DNA from 3 places in the Streptococcus iners subsp. hyiners genome. Region 2 is predicted to be linked to each of the others. Evidence: predicted binding sites of a transcription regulator. Region 2 holds the regulator's gene; each other region holds the start of a gene.
The links. The regulator CtsR, encoded in region 2, represses protease genes until heat stress. The targets are predictions, from matches to a motif close to TTGGTCAAAAAAGGTCAAANA.
Positions count from the first base shown of each region.

Region 1: PW220_RS07705 (ATP-dependent Clp protease ATP-binding subunit) is a predicted target of CtsR. The motif match lies at 1,635-1,655, and genes of this name have one in related genera.
Region 3: PW220_RS08365 (ATP-dependent Clp protease ATP-binding subunit) is a predicted target of CtsR. The motif match lies at 3,235-3,255, and genes of this name have one in related genera.

Region 1 covers NZ_CP118734.1:1,536,738-1,541,714, forward strand. The annotation lists gene PW220_RS07690 (amino acid ABC transporter ATP-binding protein) at 1-436, opposite strand, end outside; gene PW220_RS07695 (amino acid ABC transporter permease) at 438-1,118, opposite strand; gene PW220_RS07700 (DUF1797 family protein) at 1,243-1,473, opposite strand; gene PW220_RS07705 (ATP-dependent Clp protease ATP-binding subunit) at 1,692-3,920, shown strand; gene PW220_RS07710 (NUDIX hydrolase) at 4,231-4,689, shown strand; gene PW220_RS07715 (DUF1827 family protein) at 4,745-4,977, shown strand, end outside.
Region 2 covers NZ_CP118734.1:1,846,323-1,851,299, reverse strand. The annotation lists gene tsf (translation elongation factor Ts) at 1-760, shown strand, start outside; gene PW220_RS09230 (GNAT family acetyltransferase) at 916-1,617, opposite strand; gene PW220_RS09225 (DUF6568 family protein) at 1,617-1,955, opposite strand; gene PW220_RS09220 (CtsR family transcriptional regulator) at 2,235-2,693, shown strand; gene PW220_RS09215 (ATP-dependent Clp protease ATP-binding subunit) at 2,698-4,977, shown strand, end outside.
Region 3 covers NZ_CP118734.1:1,673,705-1,678,681, reverse strand. The annotation lists gene PW220_RS08385 (nucleotidyltransferase) at 1-787, shown strand, start outside; gene PW220_RS08380 (ion transporter) at 789-1,487, shown strand; gene PW220_RS08375 (MerR family transcriptional regulator) at 1,556-2,284, shown strand; gene PW220_RS08370 (peptide deformylase) at 2,356-2,766, shown strand; gene PW220_RS08365 (ATP-dependent Clp protease ATP-binding subunit) at 3,283-4,977, shown strand, end outside.

The DNA.
Region 1 (4,977 bases), 310 kb from region 2:
GCTGACCACCTGATAGACTTTGTGGATAGGCATCCGCCTTGTCAGGCAAACCAACTTTTGCCAACAATTCATGCGCCTTAGCTTCTGCCTCTGCCTTAGCAATTCCTTTTGTCTTAATAGGTGACAGGGTAATATTTTCTAATACGGTCATATTTGGAAAAAGGTTAAACTGCTGGAAAACCATTCCCATCTTCTCACGCATCTTGAAAATATCATTGGATTTGTCCGTAATATCGACCCCTTCAAAAGTCACCGTCCCCTTGGTCGGTACCTCTAAGAGATTCATGGTACGCAAGAAAGTTGATTTTCCTGAACCTGAGGGACCGATAATGACAACCACTTGACCTTGCTGGATATCTAAATCAATCCCTTTTAAAACTTCATTTTCACCAAAATACTTATGAAGATCTTTTATGGAAATAATTGCTTCTGTCATCTTAGTGTCCTCCCTTGTTTAATTTTTTCTCAAGAGCTTGAATGCCTAGGGTCAAAATACTGGTCATCATCAAATAATAGAAGGCTGCAAAAATAAGCGGACTTTGAGTGAGATAAGTCGTCGTAGCAACCGTCTGTGCCCCATTCCACAACTCAATAACACCAATGGTTGACAGGAGCGAACTGTCCTTAACAATGGTTACAAACTCATTTCCCAAAGCAGGGAGAATATTCTTGATAGCCTGTGGCATAATGACATAGCGCATGGCTTGTTTTGGACGAATACCTAATGAATAAGCTGCTTCCAATTGACCCTTTGGCACAGCATTGATACCCGCACGAATGGTTTCAGACACATAGGCTGCGGAGTTCATAGAAATGACAATAATCCCTGGAATTAAACGCGTCAAATCTACATCTAAAATCCCTATTTGGATAGTCGGTGCAACAAAATTGGTCATGGCAAAGGCAATCATAATCTGTACTACCATTGGAGTACCGCGGAAAATCCATACATAAATATTGGCAAGCCAAACCAGAACCTTATATCTACTGCGTTGGGCAAAGGCCAAGAGCGTCCCTAAAATACTACCAAAGAAAACCGAGAAAAAAGCGATAATAAGGGTTACAAGGGCCCCATAATTAAAATATGCCCAATAATCAGGCAAGAAAGAAAAATCCATTCATTCACTCCTCAAATATGATCTAGACACCATTATACCATTTTTGAATATTTATGCAACTATTTTTGCTTAGATATTCATTTTATTGCAAGAAAAAAGCACCTATCGGTGCTCGAGCTTGTTCTTAGTACAACAATTCGTAGATTTCCATCGCAATCAAGTCAATGCTGTCAAACGTATAGGTTTCACGAGCAGCGACATCACGCAAGGTAAATACTGAACCATTTTCCTCGTCATAGCTATAAGCCACTTCTGCAACAACAACACCTTCACGCTCAAAATTACGTTTCAATGTACCGCCATCGTTAGCCATAGCTTCCAGACGATTGATAATTCTCACCAAATGTGATTCCATATTCCTTCTCCTAATCCTTTTTATAAAAACATTTTACCACATATTATAAAAAAAGTCTTGATTTTTCAACATTTTCTTGTCAGTTCCAAGGCATCCAAGTGATTATGTTCCGAATATAGCAGTTTCTTGATTTTTCCCTAAATCTTGTTATAATAAAGCTATAACTGACCTTTATTGACTATTTGACAAAGGTCCATTCCATAGAAAGAGGTAGAACGATGCTCTGTCATAACTGTAAAATCAACGATGCAACCATCCATCTCTATACCAATCTGAATGGTAAGCAACAACAGGTAGATCTCTGCCACAACTGCTACCAAATTATGAAAACTGATCCTAATAATGCCATCTTGCGTGGTTTAGGGGATTTAACAAACCCAAATAATATGGACCCTTTCAGCGAGTTCTTCAATCACTTGGGAGGCTATCCAGGAAACACTCCAGCTGGCAAGAAACGTGACCAAACCCCACCAACACAAGCAGGAGGGAACAACGGGCGTGGTGGGCAAACTCCACCACCTCAGCAACCCCAACAACCAAATGGACTTTTAGAAGAGTTTGGTATCAACGTGACGGAAATTGCCCGTCGCGGAGATATTGACCCAGTGATTGGCCGTGACCAAGAAATTACGCGTGTCATCGAAATCCTCAACCGCCGTACCAAGAACAACCCTGTCCTCATCGGTGAGCCAGGTGTCGGTAAAACCGCTGTTGTTGAAGGGTTGGCTCAAAAAATTGTCGACGGCGACGTGCCACAAAAATTGCAAGGTAAGGAAGTCATCCGATTAGATGTTGTCAGCCTGGTACAAGGGACTGGTATCCGTGGTCAATTTGAAGAACGCATGCAAAAACTCATAGAGGAAATCCGTAATCGTCGTGAGATTATCCTCTTTATCGACGAAATCCACGAGATTGTCGGTGCTGGATCTGCTGGTGATGGCAATATGGATGCTGGAAATATCCTCAAACCTGCCCTTGCCCGTGGTGAAATGCAGCTAGTCGGTGCAACAACCCTCAACGAATACCGTATTATCGAGAAGGATGCAGCCTTAGAACGCCGTATGCAACCTGTAAAGGTCGAAGAACCAAGCGTTGAAGAAACCATTATCATTCTCAAGGGTATCCAGAATAAGTATCAGGACTATCACCATGTCAAATACTCTGACGCAGCTATTGAAGCTGCTGCTGTCCTTTCAAATCGCTATATTCAAGACCGTTTCTTGCCAGACAAGGCCATTGACCTACTGGACGAAGCTGGTTCTAAGATGAACCTGACCCTCAATTTTGTTGATCCAAAAGAAATCGACCAACGCTTGATTGATGCCGAAAATCGTAAGGCCCAAGCAACTCGTGATGAGGACTACGAGAAGGCTGCCTATTTCCGCGACCAGATTGCCAAGTATAAGGAAATGCAAAAGGCAACCATCAGCGAGGAAGATATTCCCCTCATTACTGAAAAGGAAATTGAAGCCATCGTAGAACAAAAAACCAACATCCCTGTTGGTGATTTGAAAGAAAAAGAACAATCTCAACTCATCAACCTGGCTAGCGACCTCAAGGCCCATGTTATTGGTCAAGATGAAGCTGTAGACAAAATCGCCAAGGCCATTCGCCGCAACCGTGTTGGTCTTGGAGCGCCAAACCGCCCAATCGGCTCCTTCCTATTTGTCGGACCAACCGGTGTCGGTAAAACAGAACTATCCAAACAATTAGCCATCGAACTCTTCGGTTCTGCCGATAGTATGATTCGCTTCGATATGTCTGAGTACATGGAGAAACATGCCGTTGCCAAGCTAGTCGGTGCCCCTCCAGGCTATGTAGGCTATGAAGAAGCCGGTCAGCTAACTGAAAAAGTCCGCCGCAATCCTTACTCTCTCATCCTCTTGGATGAAGTAGAAAAAGCCCACCCTGATGTCATGCACATGTTCCTCCAAGTTCTCGATGACGGCCGTCTGACAGATGGTCAGGGACGCACAGTCAGCTTCAAGGACACCATTATCATCATGACTTCAAATGCTGGAACTGGTAAGGTTGAAGCAAGTGTAGGCTTTGGAGCAGCCATGGAAGGTCGCACCCAGTCGGTTCTTGGCCAACTCAGCAATTTCTTCAGTCCAGAATTCATGAACCGCTTTGACGGAATCATCGAGTTCCAACCACTCAGCAAGGAAAACCTCCTCGAAATTGTCAGCCTCATGCTGGATGATGTCAACAAACGCTTGTCTAACAACGGTATTAGCTTACATGTGACAGATAAGGTCAAAGAAAAGCTAGTTGATCTAGGTTACGATCCCAAAATGGGGGCTCGGCCACTACGCAGAACTATCCAAGACCAAATTGAAGATGCCATTACAGACTTTTACTTGGAAAACCCAAGCGAAAAAGACCTTCGCGCTGTTATGACCAGCAAGGGGAACATTCAAATCAAGGCACATACAAAAACAAAATAAGTAGGAAAAGTGGGAGTGGGAAAGAACTCGACTGGTCAAAAAAGAGTTCGTCTTCCCACCCCCGCACAGTTGATTAGGTCAGATTTGGAGTGTGAAACACGAACAAATCTGCCAATCAACCACTGCGCTGAGATGTTGATGCGAACTCTGAGAAGAGAGGCTGGACTTTTTGCCCAGCCTCGTTTTTTCAAAAATCCTTCCTCACATATAAAAAAATACCTGATTTGACCAGAAAAGTCTAGTCTGAGGAAAAATGTAAGAAAAATGGTATAATATAGTCATCTCAATTGTAAAAAGGACTTAGTTTACTATGAATATTGCCGTTTTTGGAGAAAAGAAGGCTGACGTAGACTATCAAAATCGATTTGGTGTCTATGCTGTTATCCCTGATGAAAAGAAAGAAAATATCATCCTCGTTCAAGCACCAAATGGTGCCTGGTTCCTACCAGGTGGGGAAATCGAAAAAGGGGAAAATCATCTCATCGCCCTAGAACGCGAACTAATGGAAGAGCTTGGTTTTACAGCCGAAATTGGTCACTATTATGGTCAGGCTGACGAATATTTCTACTCTAGCCATCGAGATACCTACTTCTACAACCCCGCTTACATCTATCAAGTGACCAGCTACCACCAGGTCGGCCTACCTTTAGAGGATTTTAACCACATTGCCTGGTTCCCAATCGATGAGGCCATCGAAAAACTCAAACGAGGCAGTCACAAGTGGGGAATTGAACAATGGAAATTGCAAGAAAATGTATCTGATAACTAGCCAAAACACCCCCTAGCGTGCTATAATGGAACTAAAGAGATGTAGGAGGTTCCACATGAAAATCATAAATACGACAAATAGTCATTCATACCTGGTCCAAAATCAGTTGGCCAATACCGATGCCTTTCTAGTAGAAACCTATTCTGCTGGTAATACAGATGTTATTTTCACTCAGGCCCCTCGTCACTATGAACTCTTAATCAGCAACAAATACAGGGCTGTGCAACAATCCGAAATCGAAAAAATCCGTGATTTCTTCCTTCACCGCAAGATTGATGAACGAACAAT
Region 2 (4,977 bases):
CACTACTGCTAAAGTAATTGCAGAAGGTAAACCAGCTGACAACGAAGCAGCTCTTAAATTGACAATGCCTTCAGGTGAAACTCTTGAAGAAGCATACGTAAACGCAACTGCAACAATCGGTGAGAAAATCTCATTCCGTCGCTTTGCTTTGGTTGAAAAAACAGATGCTCAAGCATTTGGTGCTTACCAACACAATGGCGGACGTATCGGTGTTATCTCAGTAATCGACGGTGGTGACGAAACTCTTGCTAAACAAATCTCAATGCACATCGCTGCGATGAAACCAACTGTTCTTTCTTACACTGAGTTGGATGAGCAATTCGTTAAAGATGAGTTGGCACAAATCAACCACAAAATCGAACAAGACAACGAAAGCCGTGCAATGGTTGACAAACCAGCATTGCCACTCTTGCAATACGGTTCAAAAGCTCAATTGACTGACGAAGTGATTGCAGCAGCTGAAGAAGCAATCAAAGCAGAATTGGCAGCAGAAGGCAAGCCAGAAAAAATCTGGGACAAAATCATCCCAGGTAAAATGGATCGCTTCATGCTTGACAACACTCAAGTTGACCAAGCATACACACTTCTTGCTCAAGTTTACATCATGGACGACAGCAAAACAGTTGAAGCTTACTTGAACTCAGTAAACGCTTCAGTTGTAGAATTTGCTCGTTTCGAAGTGGGTGAAGGTATCGAGAAAGCTTCAAACGACTTTGAAGCAGAAGTTGCAGCTACTATGGCAGCAGCTCTTGGTAAATAAGATATAACGAAGAACTTCCGAAAAGGAGTTCTTTTTTTGATAAATCGGTCTTAGGGCGGATGTTTGAACAGGTTGAGTGAGTTATACTAGTATCAATCCTAAATATTTTTCATAATCTCCTTAAAAAGCACCGGCCTTGTGGTCGGTGCTTTTTGCTAGCTTTTTAAGATATAAGTGTCCCAACTAGGCTTGTTTGGTTGTCGGAATTGGTCAGCTAAATGCATGGCGATAGGATCGCAGTCATCAGCCTCAAAGCTAATTTGCTCATACTGTTCAAATAGTTGGCAAATAACTGCTTGGATGAAGGAACCAAGGCTTTGTTCATCTTTTCCGCATACATAGGCAATTTCATTGTTTTCTACGAAGGCACAATTGGCTGAGTCTGTATAAACCAGATCAGGTAAGCCCTTTTCAAATTCTTCTTGACTGGCAGTCCAAGGATTGATGTCTTGGTGGACTGTTTGATAGTGGTCAAAAATTTGCTGACAGGCTATTTGATAAGGTGCGGTGCCTTTTCGAGCTGTGATGATGTTAGTGGTAGTTGTTTGACCAAGGTAGTCTTGCTTGGTCACTTCGAACTCATAGCATTTCCGCTTGCAGACAAAGCCAGCTGCGGTAAGGAAATGGATTCTTTCCTGCTCTGCAGAGGAGAGCATAACCTGCAGAGGCTTACCTTCTAAGAAAGTCTGTAGGGACTGGAAGAGCTGCTTTGCTATGGTGCATTCGAAATCGGCCAAATCCAGTCGCAGATAGATATTGACTTGGTGGTAGGGGTTGCTGTAGGTATGGATGCTGCCGATTGGTCTTCCGTGATGAGAGATGCGGAAGGTGTTGGCTTGGTAGGAAATGTCTAGCATTAGCCTTGAATAAACGCCGCAATCTCTTCTTCCGTCATGCTGGAATCGCAGCGGACTTGGACACCAGTAGATTTAGCGACGAGAAGACCAGGTACGGTAGGAACTTGGTAGTGGTCACGGAGGGCCTGAAGTTCAGGGCTGACTTGGCTGGAGTCGAGGAAGTGGACGGTCACTTGCTTGTCTTGGGCTACCTTGTGGAGTTTTGGTGCGAAGCGGTTGCAGTAAGGGCAGGTGCTACGTCCGATGAAGAGAACAGCACCGTCTTTGGCAGTTAGAAGGCTCTGTGCCTGCTCCACAGTCACATTTGTAAAATCTTGAATGTAATCTTGAAAGTTCATGGTGTAAGATATAAAGGGCCTTAAGCGGACACAGACAAAATAGGTAATAGAAGGACGATGCAAGCGTCCTGTTCTGGTTTTTCTTTCTGGTCCAGTCCCTAGCCCGTATTCAGTTCAACCAAATACGGAAGCCCTAGTCCTTTCTCCTTTTTCTTTCTATTATAGAAAATTTGAGGAGAGATTTCAAAATTCTGCTACGGATAAGGCTGGGCTTTTTCTTTCAATATTTGTCAAATTAGGGTATAATGGTCAAAGATAGTCAAAGAAAGAGGCGATACTATGGCGATGAAAAATACATCAGATTATATCGAAGAGCATATCAAAGCCATCTTGGACCAGGTCAATGTGGCAGAATTGCGCCGCAGCGAATTGGCCAGCCGGTTTGAAGTGGTTCCCAGCCAGATAAACTATGTCATCAAAACCCGTTTTACAGCCAGTCGTGGCTATATTGTGGAAAGCAAGCGAGGTGGCGGTGGCTACATCCGCATTGGGCGTATTACCTTTTCAGACAAGCATGAACTGGTCCATGATTTATTAAACAATATGGGCGAGCAGCTGTCTGCTACGGTCTATGCAGATATTTTGCAGTTGTTGTTTGATGAAGGATTGATGACAGAAAGGGAGGGAAATCTCTTTTTGGCAACGAGTTCGGATGAGGTCTTGGGCAAGGATGCAGATAGTATTCGCGCTCGGATGATGCGCCAGGTTTTGCGGCGCTTAGATAGGAAAGAGGAATAAATTCATGAAGATTTCAACTGGTTTACAAAGGGTGTTTGAAGATGCCCAGTTGGTCGCCCAACGCTATGCCTGTGAGTATTTGGAAACCTGGCATATTCTCCTGGCCTTTGTCATCAATCACGATACGGTTGCTGGAGCAGTCTTGGCAGAATATCCTGCTTCTATTTCAGAGTATGAGCATGCGACCTTTGTCGTGACGGAGAAGGTCTATCGTGAAGACTTGGAGAGTTTTCGTATCTTGCCGTCTTCTAAACGTTTGGATGAAACAGCAAGCTTAGCTAAAAAGATTGCGGAAGTGGTCAAGGCCAAGGAGTTGGGAACAGAACACCTTTTCCTAGCCATGTTGCTGAACAGACGTTCGACTGCCAGTCTGATTTTGGACAAGGTCGGTTTTCATTTGGAAGATTCCGATGACAAGATTCGTTTTGTAGATTTGCGCAAGAGCTTAGAAAAACGTGCAGGATTTACCAAGGAAGATATGAAGGCTGTTCGTGGCTTGATGAAGGGCGGAAAAGCCAAGCCAGTCAATGCGGGACAGATGATGGGCATGCCTCCTGGACCTCAAACGGGTGGTTTGGAAGACTATACCCGAGATTTGACTGCCCTGGCCCGAGAAGGCAAGATGGAACCGGTCATTGGCCGTGATGTCGAGATTGAGCGGATGATTCAAATCCTTTCCCGCAAGACGAAAAACAACCCTGTCCTAGTCGGTGATGCGGGTGTCGGAAAAACGGCTCTTGCTTTGGGCTTGGCTCAACGTGTCGCTTCAGGTGATGTGCCTGTTAGTCTATCTAAGATGCGGGTTTTGGAACTTGACTTGATGAATGTGATTGCGGGCACTCGTTTCCGTGGTGACTTCGAAGAGCGGATGAACAATATCATCAATGACATTGAAGAAGACGGTCAGGTGATACTCTTCATCGATGAGCTGCACACGATTATGGGGTCTGGTTCAGGGATTGATTCGACTCTGGATGCGGCCAATATCCTCAAGCCGGCCCTGGCTCGTGGGACCCTTCGTACGGTTGGGGCGACCACTCAGGCGGAGTATCAGAAGCATATCGAAAAAGATGCGGCCTTGGTACGTCGTTTTGCCAAGGTGATGATTGAGGAGCCGACTGTGGAAGATGGCATTGCCATTTTGTCTGGTCTAAAAGGGACTTTTGAGAAATACCATAGGGTCCGTATTGGAGATAGGGCTGTTGAAACTGCTGTGACCTACGCTAAGCGGTATTTGACCAGTAAAAACCTGCCAGATTCAGCAATCGACTTGCTAGATGAAGCCAGTGCAACCGTGCAAAATCGTGCCAAGGGACAGGGAGAATTGGCAGAATCTGGTTTGACCAGTCTGGATAAGGCTTTGATGGCTGGTAAGTATAAGACAGTTAGCAAGCTACTGCGTCAAGCAAAAGAAGCAGCTAAATCCAGTCAAAACTATGACTTGGAAGTGACGGAAGAAGATGTCTTAGAAACCCTCAGTCGTCTGTCTGGTATTCCTGTGACCAAGCTTAGCCAGTCAGATGCCAAGAAGTATTTGAATTTGGAAGCAGAATTACACCAGCGTGTCATTGGCCAGGAAGAAGCTATTTCTGCAGTCAGCAGGGCCATCCGCCGTAATCAGTCAGGCATTCGGACAGGTCGCAGACCGATTGGTTCATTCATGTTCTTGGGACCGACGGGTGTCGGTAAAACGGAGCTAGCTAAGGCCTTAGCAGAAGTCCTCTTTGATGACGAGTCAGCTCTGATTCGCTTTGACATGTCTGAATACATGGAGAAATTCGCAGCTAGCCGTCTAAATGGTGCCCCTCCAGGCTATGTTGGCTATGAAGAAGGTGGCGAATTAACAGAAAAAGTTCGTAATAAACCTTATTCTGTTCTTCTTTTTGATGAGGTTGAAAAAGCCCATCCAGATATTTTCAATGTGCTCTTGCAGGTCTTGGATGATGGTGTCTTGACTGACAGTAAGGGACGCAAGGTTGATTTCTCCAATACCATCATTATCATGACCTCAAACCTAGGAGCGACAGCCCTTCGTGATGATAAGACAGTTGGTTTTGGGGCTCTTGATTTGTCTAAGGACCACAAAGAAGTGGAGAAACGCATTTTTGAGGAATTGAAAAAGGCCTACCGTCCTGAATTTATCAACCGTATTGATGAAAAAGTGGTCTTCCATAGCCTAACGGAAAGGCATATGCAGGATGTTGTCAAGGTCATGGTCAAAGCCTTGCTTGCGGTAACAGCTGAGAAAGACATTACTCTCAAACTTCAGCCGTCTGCCCTTAAG
Region 3 (4,977 bases), 170 kb from region 2:
TTACCAGAAAATTGCAGACATTTATGTGGATAAGTCGGAAGAGATGGAAAAATTTGTGAAAAACTTGCCAGACAATCTCTCTTATCCACAGAAGACCCAGGCTATGTGGCAGGAGTTTGCGGGTCTAACCTTCACAGGTGACACGCCAAATCATATTCTGGCTCTGGCTTATGCTAAGGCGGTGGCTGGAACTGGCATTCAGCTCAGCCCTGTTCAACGGCAGGGGGCTGGTTTTCATTCGGAAGAGGTGGAAACGTCCTACGCCTCGGCGACAGCTATCCGCAAGAGTGCTGACCAGCTGGACTTGGTGCGTGACTTTTTACCGTCTGCCAGTCTCTTTGAAGAGGCGACCAAGGTAAGCTGGAGAAACTATTTTCCTCTGCTCCGCTACCAGATTGCGACCCACCCAGATCTCAGTCAGGTCTTTCAGGTCAACGAAGAACTAGCCAGTCGTATCCGCTCTGCCATTGGGAGCGTAGCGACCGTGGAGGAGTTAGTGGATGCCGTTGCGACCAAGCGCTACACCAAGGCGCGGGTGCGGCGGGTGCTGACCTACATCTTGGTTAATGCGGTGGAAACTCCCTTGCCAGAAGCAGTTCATGTATTGGGCTTTTCAACTCGAGGCCAGGCCTATCTAAAGATTGTCAAGGAGCGGGTGGACCTGATGACGCGGATCGGCAAAGAGCCCTGGGACAGTCTGACCCAGCAGGCGGATGTGGTCTATCAATTGGGCGCTGACGAAATGGCAGAGCAGACCTACGGGCGCGTGCCGGTAAGGGTGGAGTGAGATGAGGGAAAAATTATTTTGTATTCTAGAAAATGATAACGATAGTTTATTGTCACGTTGCTATAATTTAATAATGTTATTTGCAATAGTGGTTAGTTTCATTCCTTTGATGTCTAAGCATACGAATTCTTTTCATTTGTTAGTGGATTATATTTCGACTGCTATTTTTTGCTTGGATTATCTTTTTAGAATACTAACAGCTGATTTCAAATTGCAAAAAGGAAAACTATCATTTCTGTTCTACCCATTTAGCTTATTAGCCATAGTGGACTTATTGTCCATTTTACCGACTTTTTTATACTTTAATAACAGTCTTCGATTATTGAAAATTGTACGGATGGGGCGAGTACTTCGAGTTTTCAAAGTTATCCGCTATTCAAAAAACATTCAGATTTTGACGAATGTTTTGCAAAATCAAAAAGAGTCATTATTGCTAGTAGCAAGCCTGGCTGTTGGTTATATTTTCTTTACTGCTTTATTGATTTTTTCGGTTGAGCCTGATACTTTTGAAACATTTTTTGATGCAATTTATTGGGCGACAATATCATTAACTACTGTTGGTTATGGTGATATATTTGCAACAACAATGCTAGGAAAAATCATTACAATGTTGTCTTCAATAATTGGAATTGCGATTGTTGCTCTACCTGCGGGGATTATTACGGCTGGCTATATGAATGAAATTACAAAGAAGGGATAAAAAATTCATTTTTCCCTTGACCCTCACCCTACGTTATCGCTTATACTGGTGGTAGAGAGGAGATTTCTATGAACGAAAATTGGACAGTTAAGCAGATCAGTCAGTTGACAGGATTGACGGTGAGGACCTTGCACCACTATGACCAGATTGGTTTGCTCAAACCAGCATTTGTGGCTGAAAATGGTTATCGCTACTATAATCAAGAAAATTTGGCTCGTCTGCAAGAAATTCTATTGTTTCGTGAGTTGGATTTTCCTCTCAAAGACATTCAGCAGCTTCTGGATGTGACAGAAGTCAATCGTCAGCAGGTCTTGCGGGATCATATCACCCTTTTAGAGCTCAAAAGGGAACGGCTGGATCGCATCATCAATCACGCCAGATTGCTCATAGAAAAAGGAGGAGAAGTCATGGATTTTCACGCATTTGACAGCAGTCAACTAGAAGCCTACAAGGCGGAGGCAAAGAAACGTTGGGGGAATACCTCAGCCTTTGCGGAATTTGAAGAGAAATACGATGCCAGTAAGGACCGGGTGTTTGCCCAAGAGATGCAGGCTATTTTTGAGTTTTTTGGAAAAATGCAGAGCTTGGAATCCGATCATCCAGATGTGCAGGCTCAGGTAGCCAACTTGCAGGCCTATATCACGGAAAATTTCTACACCTGCACCAAGGAAATCTTACAAAATCTAGGTCTTATGTATGTTGACGATGAACGATTTACAGTCAATATCGACCGAGCAGGTGGACTAGGAACAGCCAGTTTTGTTAGTCAGGCAATAGCAGTTTATTGCAAAGAATAAACGAAAGAAGTCTAGTGAGAACTAGGCTTTTTTGGTATACTAGATGAAGCTAGAAAATAAGGAGACACCCCATGATTCAACCTATTATGAAAGATATTTTCTTCCTGCAGCAGAAGTCTGAGCCTGCGACTCAGCTAGATGTGCAGGTCGGTCAAGATTTGCAGGACACCCTGACAGCCAACGCACACGCCTGTGTGGGTATGGCGGCCAACATGATTGGCGTCAAAAAGCGGATTATCATCGTCAACATGGGCTTCACCAACCTGGTCATGTACAATCCCGTCCTCATCAGCAAGGCCAAGCCCTATCAGACAGAAGAGGGCTGCCTGTCGCTCGAAGGTACTCGCCCGACGACACGCTATCAGGAGATTGAAGTGGAGTTTTTTGATGCTTCATGGAAAAAGAACAGCCTAAAGCTGACAGACTTCCAAGCCCAGATTGTTCAGCATGAACTGGATCATTTGGAAGGGATTATCATCTAGTAGCTACCAAATCTACCGTCAGGTAGATTTTTTTTAGTCATTTGAATTAACTTTGATACATCGTCACTTTCGCCTTGCCATACTTTAGTATAGCCTGCGCCTCAGTTCCTTGTCTGAAAGCTAATTCATTCGACTATAAAAAGTCAAAAAAGGTCAAACAAAATTATTGACTTTTACTGACCAATGGTGTAGAATAAGATTCGTAAGGTAAAGGACCTTACGAATTCTTTGAACAAAAGGTCAGTTTAGGTCAAACGAGAACGGTTTGACTTACTCTTGAACCTATTGGTCAGTAAAAGACAAACTTCTGAGGAGGTTAGGATGAAAGACAGGATTATACCCTATTAGCGTCATTTAGTTTATCTTTTATTACTGCGTTAACTCGCTTTGCCGTACTTCAGTACTGCCTTCAGCTCGTTGCCTAGTACTAAAAGCAAACTAAAAGACTAAATCAATTTTTTTAAAACAAAGGTCAGTAAAAGTCAAAAAAATAAAATTATAAATGAGGTAAAAACGATGAACAACAATTTCAATAATTTTAACAATATGGACGATATTTTCAATCAACTCATGGGCAATATGGGAGGTTACAGCACAGAGCGTCGCCGTTATTCTATCAATGGGCGTGAAGTGACACCAGAAGAATTCGCTATGTACCGTCAGACTGGTCGTCTGCCACAGACAGAAGAAGTGGCTCAAGCACAGACTAAAGGTCAGATAAAGTCAGACGGAATTCTTGCAAAACTAGGTTGCAATTTGACCCAAGATGCGCGTGAAGGGAAGTTGGATCCAGTCATTGGACGCAACAAGGAAATCCAAGAAACAGCAGAAATTTTGGCGCGCCGTACCAAGAACAATCCAGTTTTGGTCGGTGATGCAGGTGTTGGGAAAACTGCGGTAGTAGAAGGCTTGGCTCAAGCCATTGTCAATGGTGATGTGCCAGCAGCCATTAAGAACAAGGAAATCATCTCCATCGACATTTCAGGCTTGGAAGCTGGGACTCAGTATCGTGGGGCTTTTGAGGAAAATGTGCAGAATCTTGTGGATGAAGTTAAAAAAGCTGGCAATATCATTCTCTTCTTTGATGAAATTCATCAGATTTTGGGAGCTGGTAGTACTGGTGGAGACTCCGGTTCCAAGGGTTTAGCGGATATTCTCAAACCAGCTTTATCCCGTGGGGAATTGACGGTTATCGGTGCCACTACGCAGGACGAATACCGCAATACCATTCACAAGAACGCCGCTCTGGCTCGTCGTTTCAATGAAGTCAAGGTTAATGCTCCGTCCGCAGAAGACACCTACCAGATTTTGAAAGGGATTAAGCCGCTTTATGAAGCCCACCACAATATTGAATTGCCAGATGAGGTTTTGAGAGCTGCAGTTGATTATTCCGTCCAATATATTCCGCAACGTAGCTTGCCTGATAAGGCTATTGACCTGATTGATGTGACCGCTGCTCACTTGGCTGCACAACATCCTGTGACAGATATTCAGACCTTGGAAGCAGAAATGGCTGAGGCAAAACAGTTGCAGTTGGAAGCAGCTGAAAAAGAGGATTATGAAAAAGCCTTGAATGAAAAAGTCCGTATTGATAAGCTACAAAAACAGATTGATACTCATACAGAGCAACAGAAAGTAGTAGCGACCGTCAATGATGTGGCTCAGTCAGTTGAGCGTATGACAGGAATTCCAGTCTCTCAAATGGGAGCCTCTGACATTGAACGGCTCAAGGAATTGAAAAATCGCCTGTCAGCCAAGGTTATCGGTCAAGACGATGCGGTGGAAGCTGTATCTCGTGCCATTCGTCGGAATCGTGCAGGTTTTGATGACGGCAACCGTCCGATTGGTTCCTTCCTATTTGTCGGTCCGACAGGTGTCGGTAAGACAGAGTTGGCAAAACAGTTAGCGCTAGACTTGTTTGGTAACAAGGATGCCATTATCCGCCTGGATATGTCTGAATACAGTGATCGGACAGCCGTTTCCAAATTAATCGGGACCACAGCGGGTTATGTGGGCTACGATGACAATTCCCATACTCTTACAGAGCGTGTCCGCCGCAATCCGTACTCCATTGTCCTCTTGGATGAGATTGAAAAAGCAGATCGACAAGTGATTACACTTCTCTTGCAAGTGCTGGATGACGGGCATTTGACTGATGGACAGGGCAACCAAGTTAACTTTAAAAATACCATTATCATCGCTACATCAAAT